One region of the Planococcus alkaliphilus genome, then DNA from elsewhere that is predicted to be linked to it. Evidence: a T-box and tRNA genes for the amino acid it is inferred to sense, from the RefSeq annotation. Region 1 holds a T-box; the other holds one or more tRNA genes.

Evidence for each region. The T-box of region 1 lies ahead of argS (arginine--tRNA ligase). A T-box ahead of a tRNA ligase gene usually reads a tRNA of that ligase, here a tRNA-Arg.
Region 2: it has a tRNA-Arg gene. The T-box ahead of argS (arginine--tRNA ligase) is inferred to sense a tRNA for this amino acid. The anticodon was not compared.

Annotation. Positions count from the first base shown of each region.
Region 1 is NZ_CM168060.1:2,358,451-2,362,837, reverse strand. Features, by position in the region: gene pyrF (orotidine-5'-phosphate decarboxylase) at 1-151, shown strand, start outside; gene pyrE (orotate phosphoribosyltransferase) at 151-777, shown strand; gene AC2EXB_RS12710 (D-serine ammonia-lyase) at 925-2,346, shown strand; gene AC2EXB_RS12705 (hypothetical protein) at 2,282-2,560, shown strand; T-box leader at 2,626-2,831, shown strand; gene argS (arginine--tRNA ligase) at 2,883-4,387, shown strand, end outside.
Region 2 is NZ_CM168060.1:1,261,014-1,265,400, reverse strand. Features, by position in the region: gene AC2EXB_RS06600 (1,4-dihydroxy-2-naphthoate polyprenyltransferase) at 1-124, shown strand, start outside; gene AC2EXB_RS06595 (DMT family transporter) at 318-1,304, shown strand; tRNA gene AC2EXB_RS06590 (tRNA-Glu) at 1,370-1,441, opposite strand; tRNA gene AC2EXB_RS06585 (tRNA-Ser) at 1,448-1,538, opposite strand; tRNA gene AC2EXB_RS06580 (tRNA-Asn) at 1,543-1,617, opposite strand; tRNA gene AC2EXB_RS06575 (tRNA-Ile) at 1,619-1,695, opposite strand; tRNA gene AC2EXB_RS06570 (tRNA-Gly) at 1,706-1,779, opposite strand; tRNA gene AC2EXB_RS06565 (tRNA-Phe) at 1,785-1,860, opposite strand; tRNA gene AC2EXB_RS06560 (tRNA-Asp) at 1,880-1,955, opposite strand; tRNA gene AC2EXB_RS06555 (tRNA-Met) at 1,959-2,035, opposite strand; tRNA gene AC2EXB_RS06550 (tRNA-Ser) at 2,111-2,203, opposite strand; tRNA gene AC2EXB_RS06545 (tRNA-Ile) at 2,219-2,295, opposite strand; tRNA gene AC2EXB_RS06540 (tRNA-Met) at 2,304-2,377, opposite strand; tRNA gene AC2EXB_RS06535 (tRNA-Ala) at 2,399-2,474, opposite strand; tRNA gene AC2EXB_RS06530 (tRNA-Pro) at 2,481-2,557, opposite strand; tRNA gene AC2EXB_RS06525 (tRNA-Arg) at 2,583-2,659, opposite strand; tRNA gene AC2EXB_RS06520 (tRNA-Leu) at 2,703-2,791, opposite strand; tRNA gene AC2EXB_RS06515 (tRNA-Gly) at 2,822-2,896, opposite strand; tRNA gene AC2EXB_RS06510 (tRNA-Leu) at 2,902-2,986, opposite strand; tRNA gene AC2EXB_RS06505 (tRNA-Lys) at 3,008-3,083, opposite strand; tRNA gene AC2EXB_RS06500 (tRNA-Thr) at 3,094-3,169, opposite strand; tRNA gene AC2EXB_RS06495 (tRNA-Val) at 3,183-3,258, opposite strand; rRNA gene rrf (5S ribosomal RNA) at 3,268-3,383, opposite strand; rRNA gene AC2EXB_RS06485 (23S ribosomal RNA) at 3,526-4,387, opposite strand, start outside.

The DNA of each region.
Region 1 (4,387 bases):
GTCGGCTGCAGATGACCAAAAACGGGTGGCGAGCCCGACAGCAGCGAAAGAACAAGGATCAACGCATATCGTTGTTGGTAGAGCGGTTACAAAAGCGGAAAATTCCGCTGCAGCCTATAGCCAGATTAAAAAAGAATGGAGCGGTGAATGATGAAACAGCATATTGCACGCCAATTACTTACTATCGGAGCCGTTGAATTGCGTCCGGAAAATCCGTTCACTTGGGCATCCGGTGTCCAATCACCGATATACTGCGACAACCGCCTCACCATGTCTTATCCGGAAGTGCGAAAAGAAATCGCCAAAGGCTTGGCCGAATTGATCGAGGAATTCTATCCGGAGTGTGAAGTGGTAGCGGGAACAGCGACAGCGGGGATTCCGCATGCTGCCTGGGTCAGCGATAGGCTCAATTTGCCGATGGTCTACGTCCGTTCCAAACCAAAAGAGCACGGCCAAGGCAATATGGTCGAAGGGAAAATCGAGACAGGCAAAAAAGTGGTTGTTGTCGAAGATTTGATTTCCAAAGGGGGCTCGGTTCTTCAAGCAGCTGAAGGATTAAAAGCGGCTGGTTTTGAAGTGCTCGGGATTGCCGCTATTTTTACATACGATTTGCCGCAGTCGATTGAGACAATCACGGCGGCTGGATTTACGTTCCATACATTGACGGATTTTCCGGCGCTCGTTGAGGAAGCTGTAGCAAGCGGCGCCATTCAGGAAAAGGATTTGCCGATGCTTGCCGATTGGCATGAACGATTAAAGGCAGGTACCTTAAAGTAAAAGCAGGAAATACTAAAAGCTGGCCCATGCGGCCCGCTTTTTTTTCGGTAATAGGGAAACGGAGTTTTATTTGGGAGGAATTCTTTGAATTCCATGATTTTTCAGCCGTTTTTTGTTATGGTCTAAACAACAAGGAGGAATGAAACCATGCCTTTTACCGAGCATCAACTCAAAGAGTGGCAGCGGCGCTTTCCCGTATTGGGTCAAGTGATGTCATTAGAGCCGCTCTTCTGGCAAAATCCGAAACTGAAAAAAATGGAGGAGCTTCCTCCACTCGCTGTATCCAAGGAAGACATGGGGCAAGCTGCTCAACTATGGCTACGGTTTGCACCGTTTCTTGCAAAAGCTTTTCCTGAAACAGGAGATGGCATTATCGAATCGCCGCTTCGCGAGATAACTGAAATGAAAAATGCTTTAAATGGGCGGAGTACAGCAGAAGTGCGAGGCGCTTTATATTTGAAATGCGACAGTGAGCTGCCGATTGCCGGGTCTGTGAAAGCGCGCGGCGGCATTTTTGAAGTTTTGCAGCATGCAGAAAATTTAGCAATGGATGCTGGGCTTTTAGCTGAAAATGATTCGTATGAAAAATTCCTGAGTGACGCGTTTACTCAATTTTTTAGCAAGTACTCAATCGGCGTCGGCTCAACAGGAAATTTGGGATTGAGCATCGGCATCATAGGAGCAAAGCTTGGATTCCAGACTTCTGTGTATATGTCTGCAGATGCGAAGCCTTGGAAAAAAGAATTGCTTCGCCAAAAAGGCGCAATCGTCCATGAATTTTTAGGTGATTTTAGTGAAGCCATTACGGAAGGCAGGGAACAGACGCGAAAAAATCCCTATGCTTATTTTGTGGATGATGAAAAGTCAAAGCCTTTATTCCTTGGATACAGTGTTGCGGCTTTCCGCTTAAAAGAGCAATTGGAACAAGCGAATGTACAAATTGACGAAGAGCATCCTTTAATCGTCTATTTGCCTTGCGGCGTAGGCGGAGCACCTGGAGGCATTACGTTCGGCCTGAAACAGGTTTTTGGAGATGCAGCCCATTGCTTTTTTGTTGAACCGACCCATTCGCCGGCAGTTTTGATCGGCTTGGGCACCGGTGAAAAAGAAAAAGTCAGCGTTCAGGATTTCGGCATTGATAACCGGACAGAAGGGGACGGTTTAGCAGTAGGGCGCCCATCCAGTTTCGCTTCTTCCATTAGTGAACATCTCGTTAGTGGCGTCTATACGATCGAAGATGATGATCTCTTCAAATGGCTGGCTCTTTTGTCAGACAGCGAAGGGATTTTCATCGAACCTTCAGCAGCTGCAGGGCTAAAGGGACCAAGGGAATTGATGAAAACCGATTATTTGCAGAAGCACGGGATAGACGAATCGAAAGTTGTGCATATCGTCTGGGCAACTGGAGGCTCACTCGTGCCGGAAAACGAACGGATAGAATTTTATGAAAAAGGCAAAAAAAATATTATAAATAAGCTTTTAGAGAAAGGAAAGGAGATAGGAAATGAACTTACTGATAATAGGGGTTGTGTTGGCAGCAATGCTTTTACTTTATTCCTCCGTGAATGAACGGTTTAAGGCGATGGAAAAGCGAATGGCCGCAATGCAAAAAACCATTGATGCTTTACGCAAAGGCGAGCCTGCTGAAGATCCGAAAGTCGATTCAGAACTTCGCGAGCTGTTGGCTCAAGGGAAAAACATCGAAGCAGTCAAAATGGCGCGAGAGTCCCTTGGCTTATCTTTGTTGGATGCTAAAAATTACGTAGATTCTTTAAAGGCGTAAATCGAAAAGATTTCAAAATAACTTTGACTCTTTTCCGGTTTTCGCTTAGAATAACAAAAATAACCAAAAATTCTGTGATGAAGAGAGTAGTTTTGAAGAAAGCTTTAGCGAGTCGGGGATGGTGGAAGCCTGATAGCTGAATTCAAAATGAAGCGCACTTCTGAGAAACTCCCTGAAATGAAAGTAGGGTGCAGTCGGAGGAATCCGTTATCTTTTTCAAGCTGGCCTGTCAGGGCAATCAGAGTGGTACCGCGGGAATCCCGTCTCTAAATTTATTTAGAGGCGGGATTTTTCTATTGTTTTTTAAAAAGGAGAGAGAAAAATGAAAAATTTAGCAGCGTTTGCACTGGCTATTGAAGAAAAAATCGAAGGGAAAATGGATTTAACTGAAATCCAGCAGCTGATCGAAAAGCCGAAATTCGAAGGGCAAGGCGATTTGGCATTTCCTTGTTTTGCTTTAGCAAAAATGATGAGAAAAGCACCTCCCAAAATCGCACAAGAGCTAGCACCGCGTATCAGCCATTCAGCCTTTGAAAAAGTCGTAGCAAACGGTGCCTACATAAATGCGTTTTTCCATAAGAAAGTGGAAAGCAAAGCCGTGATCGAAGAAATTAAGATGAAAGGAAACGCCTACGGACAGCATGAGTTCGGCAAACAAAAAAATATCGTCATCGATTTTTCGTCTCCTAATATTGCGAAACCCTTTTCGATGGGACATTTGCGGTCAACCGTCATCGGGAATTCGCTGGCAAAAATAGCGGAAAAATGCGGTTATCAAACGGTGAAAATCAACCATTTGGGTGACTGGGGCACACAATTCGGCAAATTGATTGTGGCTTATAAGCATTGGGGCGACGAAGATGCGGTGCAAATACAACCCATCAAGGAATTATTGGAACTTTATGTGAAATTTCATCAGGAAGCAGAAAAGAATCCCGAGTTAAACGATGAAGCAAGAAGCTGGTTTAAGAAATTAGAAGACGGCGACGAAGAGGCAAAACGGCTTTGGCTATGGTTCAAAGACGAATCGCTTCAGGAATTCAATACGATTTATCAATTGCTTGGCGTATCATTTGATTTATTGAACGGCGAAGCTTTTTACAACGATAAAATGCAGCACACCATTGCGCTATTGGCCGAAAAGAATTTATTGAGTGCTTCCGAAGGGGCTGAAGTGGTGGATTTGTCGGAAGAAAGCATGCCTCCGCTGTTAATCAGAAAATCAGACGGCGCTACTTTATATGCAACGCGGGATTTGACAGCCGCTATATACCGCCAAGAGAACTACCAATTCGCGAAAGCCTTATATGTGGTAGGCCAAGAACAGACTTTGCATTTCAAGCAAGTTTTTTACACATTGAAAAAGATGGGCTTCTCCTTTGCAGAAGAAATGGAGCATATTCCGTTCGGCTTTATCTTGAAAAACGGCAAGAAGATGTCGACCAGAAAAGGCGGCCTTGTGCTTCTGGAAAAAGTTCTGCAAGAAGCCATCCAACTGGCTGAACAAAATATTGAAGAGAAGAATCCCCAGCTGAAAGACAAGCAGCAAGTTGCTGAAATGGTTGGCGTCGGTGCCGTGATTTTCCATGATCTCCGCAACGAACGGATGACGAATGTGGAATTTTCGCTGCAAGATATGCTTCGTTTTGAAGGCGCTACAGGACCATATGTCCAATATACGTACGCACGGGCCTGTTCGATCTTGCATAAAGCGGGAGGCGATCATGGAGCGGTTGAAGGCCTGGACGATCCGTTTAGCTGGCAAGTGGTGAAACGGCTGCTCGAATTCCCGGACATCATTGAAAAAAGCTTCCATCACAACGAACC
Region 2 (4,387 bases), 1.1 Mb from region 1:
AAAAACTTTTAGACGCTACACAAAACCATTAGAAGTCATGCCTGCAATGAAAGCGACAGGCATTACAAATACCTTATTCGCCTTCTTGCTGGGCATTGGGCTTCTCATTCATCATCTTCTTTAAAACAGCACCGGATCTATTCATCGCTGCAGAGACAAAATCAATAATTAAGTTTTATTAGAAGCCATGGGCCTTTCCAACAAGTTTTTACTCAACTTATTGGAAAGGCCCTTTTTGTTACTTGACCTTGTTGACCGAAATTTTCAAAAACGATATATTAGAATAAATTTATATATAGCTAAAGTGAGGTGAACCAATGAGACCAATAATAATCGGAGTAATCGCTGCCTTCTTTTTCGCTTTCACATTCGTTTTCAATGCCAGTATGGAAGCAACAGGTGGAAGCTGGCTCTGGAGCGCATCTTTACGCTACATCTTTATGATCCCGTTTCTTTTAGTGATAGTACTGGCACGCAGAAACTTAATTCCTCTCTTTAAGCAAATGAGAAAGGCCCCCATGAGCTGGCTGCTATGGAGTTTTATCGGGTTCGTACTTTTCTATGCGCCATTATGCTTTGCCGCAGCCTATTCACCCGGCTGGCTTATTGCTGGAACTTGGCAGATAACGATCATTTCGGGCTCATTGCTTGCCCCTCTTTTTTTCTATACAATACAAACAGCAAAAGGCCAAATCCAATTGAGAGAAAAAATTCCTTATAAAGGATTAGCTTTTTCTTTTCTTATTTTGCTAGGAGTTATTATCATGCAACTAGAACATGCACAAGAAATCCCTCTTCAAACGTTTTTAATGGGATTTTTGCCCGTTTTAGTCGCCTCCTTCGCCTTCCCATTGGGCAACCGGAAAATGATGGCGCTTTGCAATGACCAGCTAGACGCTTACCAGCGCGTTCTTGGAATGACTTTAGCAAGTCTTCCTTTTTGGTTGGTGTTATCTTTCTTTGCACTAGCAACTGAAGGACTCCCAAGTATAAACCAAAGCTTGCAATCGCTAATAGTAGCAGTGAGTTCTGGTGTCATAGCTACAGTTCTGTTTTTTAAAGCTACCGATTTGGTTCGAAAAGATATGAAAAAACTAGCGGCAGTAGAAGCGACACAGTCACTAGAAGTGCTTTTTGCGTTATTTGGCGAAATTCTTATCTTATCGATCGCTTTGCCTACACCACTTTCCTGGGTTGGCATTGCCATCGTCATGGCTGGCATGATTATCCATAGCCAGCTCTCTGCAATCAAACTAACCCGGAACACAAACATAGAGACCTTAACTAAAAAGCAGCCGCTTTAAAATAAACAGCTGCTTTTTTTACGCAAAAAAAAATGCCATGCAAATGAATGCATGACACTTTTATATGACCCCTACGGGATTCGAACCCGTGTTACCGCCGTGAAAGGGCGGTGTCTTAACCGCTTGACCAAGGGGCCAATTACTGGCGGAGAAGGAGGGATTTGAACCCTCGCGCCGGTTTCCCGACCTACACCCTTAGCAGGGGCGCCTCTTCAGCCACTTGAGTACTTCCCCAGTATGGCTCCGAAGGTAGGACTCGAACCTACGACCATCGCATTAACAGTGCGGTGCTCTACCACTGAGCTACTTCGGAATGGTGGGCCTAAATGGACTCGAACCATCGACCTCACGCTTATCAGGCGTGCGCTCTAACCAGCTGAGCTATAGGCCCATATGTATAATGGAGCGGGTGAAGGGAATCGAACCCTCATCATCAGCTTGGAAGGCTGAGGTTTTACCACTAAACTACACCCGCATAAATGGTGGGTCAGGACGGAATCGAACCGCCGACACTTAGAGCTTCAATCTAATGCTCTACCAACTGAGCTACTGACCCACATTTGAAAGATAAAAAATGGCGGTCCCGACCGGGATCGAACCGGCGATCTCCTGCGTGACAGGCAGGCATGTTAACCGCTACACCACGGGACCATTTGGTTGCGGGGGCAGGATTTGAACCTGCGACCTCCGGGTTATGAGCCCGACGAGCTACCGAACTGCTCTACCCCGCGATAATAATATTGATATTAGTTTCTTCTATTATATAGAAGTTTTAAAAAGGATAGTCCACACATTTTTTATAAAGATGGAGGAGGAAGAGGGATTCGAACCCCCGCGGGATTTGACTCCCCTGTCGGTTTTCAAGACCGATCCCTTCAGCCAAACTTGGGTATTCCTCCGTGATAATAGGTAAATGGTGGACCTTGCAGGACTCGAACCTGCGACCGGACGGTTATGAGCCGTCTGCTCTAACCAACTGAGCTAAAGGTCCTAAAAAAGTGGCGGCAGAGGGGATCGAACCCCCGACCTTACGGGTATGAACCGTACGCTCTAGCCAGCTGAGCTACGCCGCCAGGATCTTTATAATATATAGTTGGTGGAGCCTAGCGGGATCGAACCGCTGACCTCCTGCGTGCAAGGCAGGCGCTCTCCCAGCTGAGCTAAGGCCCCATTGAATGGTCGGGAAGACAGGATTCGAACCTGCGACCCCTTGGTCCCAAACCAAGTGCTCTACCAAGCTGAGCTACTTCCCGAACTTAAATGCTGAGTGTAAAAATATGGCGCGCCCGAGAGGACTCGAACCTCTAACCGCTTGATTCGTAGTCAAGTACTCTATCCAATTGAGCTACGGGCGCTTATTCATGATGAAAACCTGACGGTTTTTTCTGCAAACAAAGATGGTGCCGAGGACCGGAATCGAACCGGTACGGTAGTCACCTACCGCAGGATTTTAAGTCCTGTGCGTCTGCCAGTTCCGCCACCCCGGCATGGGTCGGCTTTGAATTGCTGCAAAAAATTGGAGCGGAAGACGGGGGTCGAACCCGCGACCTCCACCTTGGCAAGGTGGCGTTCTACCACTGAACTACTTCCGCAAAAATGGTGCGGGTGAAGGGAGTCGAACCCCCACGCCCGAAGGCGCTAGATCCTAAGTCTAGTGCGTCTGCCAGTTCCGCCACACCCGCGTGGCAATAATGAAATTAAAATGGTGAGCCATGAAGGATTCGAACCTTCGACCCTCTGATTAAAAGTCAGATGCTCTACCAACTGAGCTAATGGCTCTCATGAAAAGTGGTGCCGGAGAAAGGACTTGAACCCTCAACCTACTGATTACAAGTCAGTTGCTCTACCAGTTGAGCTACTCCGGCGAAAGAGAAAAAATGGTGGAGGATGACGGGATCGAACCGCCGACCCTCTGCTTGTAAGGCAGATGCTCTCCCAGCTGAGCTAATCCTCCAGTATGTATGCCCAGCGACGTCCTACTCTCACAGGGGGAGACCCCCAACTACCATCGGCGCAAAAGAGCTTAACTTCCGTGTTCGGGATGGGAACGGGTGTGGCCTCTTTGCCATCATCACTGGACTATTTGATTTTTGAAAGACAAGTTTTATTATACCAATTCTGACTGGTATTTCAAGCTTTTTTTAAAAAAACTTTTGCCTTATTCTTTCAAAACTGGATATTCGACATGAAACCAACGCAACGCGCTCTTCAGAAAGCCATTTTGGTTAAGTCCTCGATCGATTAGTATTCGTCAGCTGCACGTGTCGCCACGCTTCCACCTCGAACCTATCTACCTCATCGTCTTTGAGGGATCTTACTTGCTTGCGCAATGGGAAATCTCATCTTGAGGGGGGCTTCGTGCTTAGATGCTTTCAGCACTTATCCCGGCCACACATAGCTACCCAGCGATGCCCTTGGCAGAACAACTGGTACACCAGCGGTGTGTCCATCCCGGTCCTCTCGTACTAAGGACAGCTCCTCTCAAATTTCCTGCGCCCGCGACGGATAGGGACCGAACTGTCTCACGACGTTCTGAACCCAGCTCGCGTACCGCTTTAATGGGCGAACAGCCCAACCCTTGGGACCGACTACAGCCCCAGGATGCGATGAGCCGACATCGAGGTGCCAAACCTCCCCGTCGATGTGGACTCTTGGGGGAGATAAGCCTGTTATCCCCGGGGTAGCTTTTATCCGTTGAGCGATGGCCCTTCCATGCGGAACCACCGGATCACTAAGCCCGTCTTTCGACCCTGCTCGACCTGTACGTCTCGCAGTCAAGCTCCCTTGTGCCTTTACACTCTGCGAATGATTTCCAACCATTCTGAGGGAACCTTTGGGCGCCTCCGTTACTCTTTAGGAGGCGACCGCCCCAGTCAAACTGCCCGCCTGACACTGTCTCCCACCCCGATCAGGGGTGTGGGTTAGAATTTCAATACAACCAGGGTAGTATCCCACCGACGCCTCCTCCGAAGCTGGCGCTCCGGGCTCAAAGGCTCCTACCTATCCTGTACAAGTTGCACCAAAATTCAATATCAGGCTACAGTAAAGCTCCACGGGGTCTTTCCGTCCTGTCGCGGGTAACC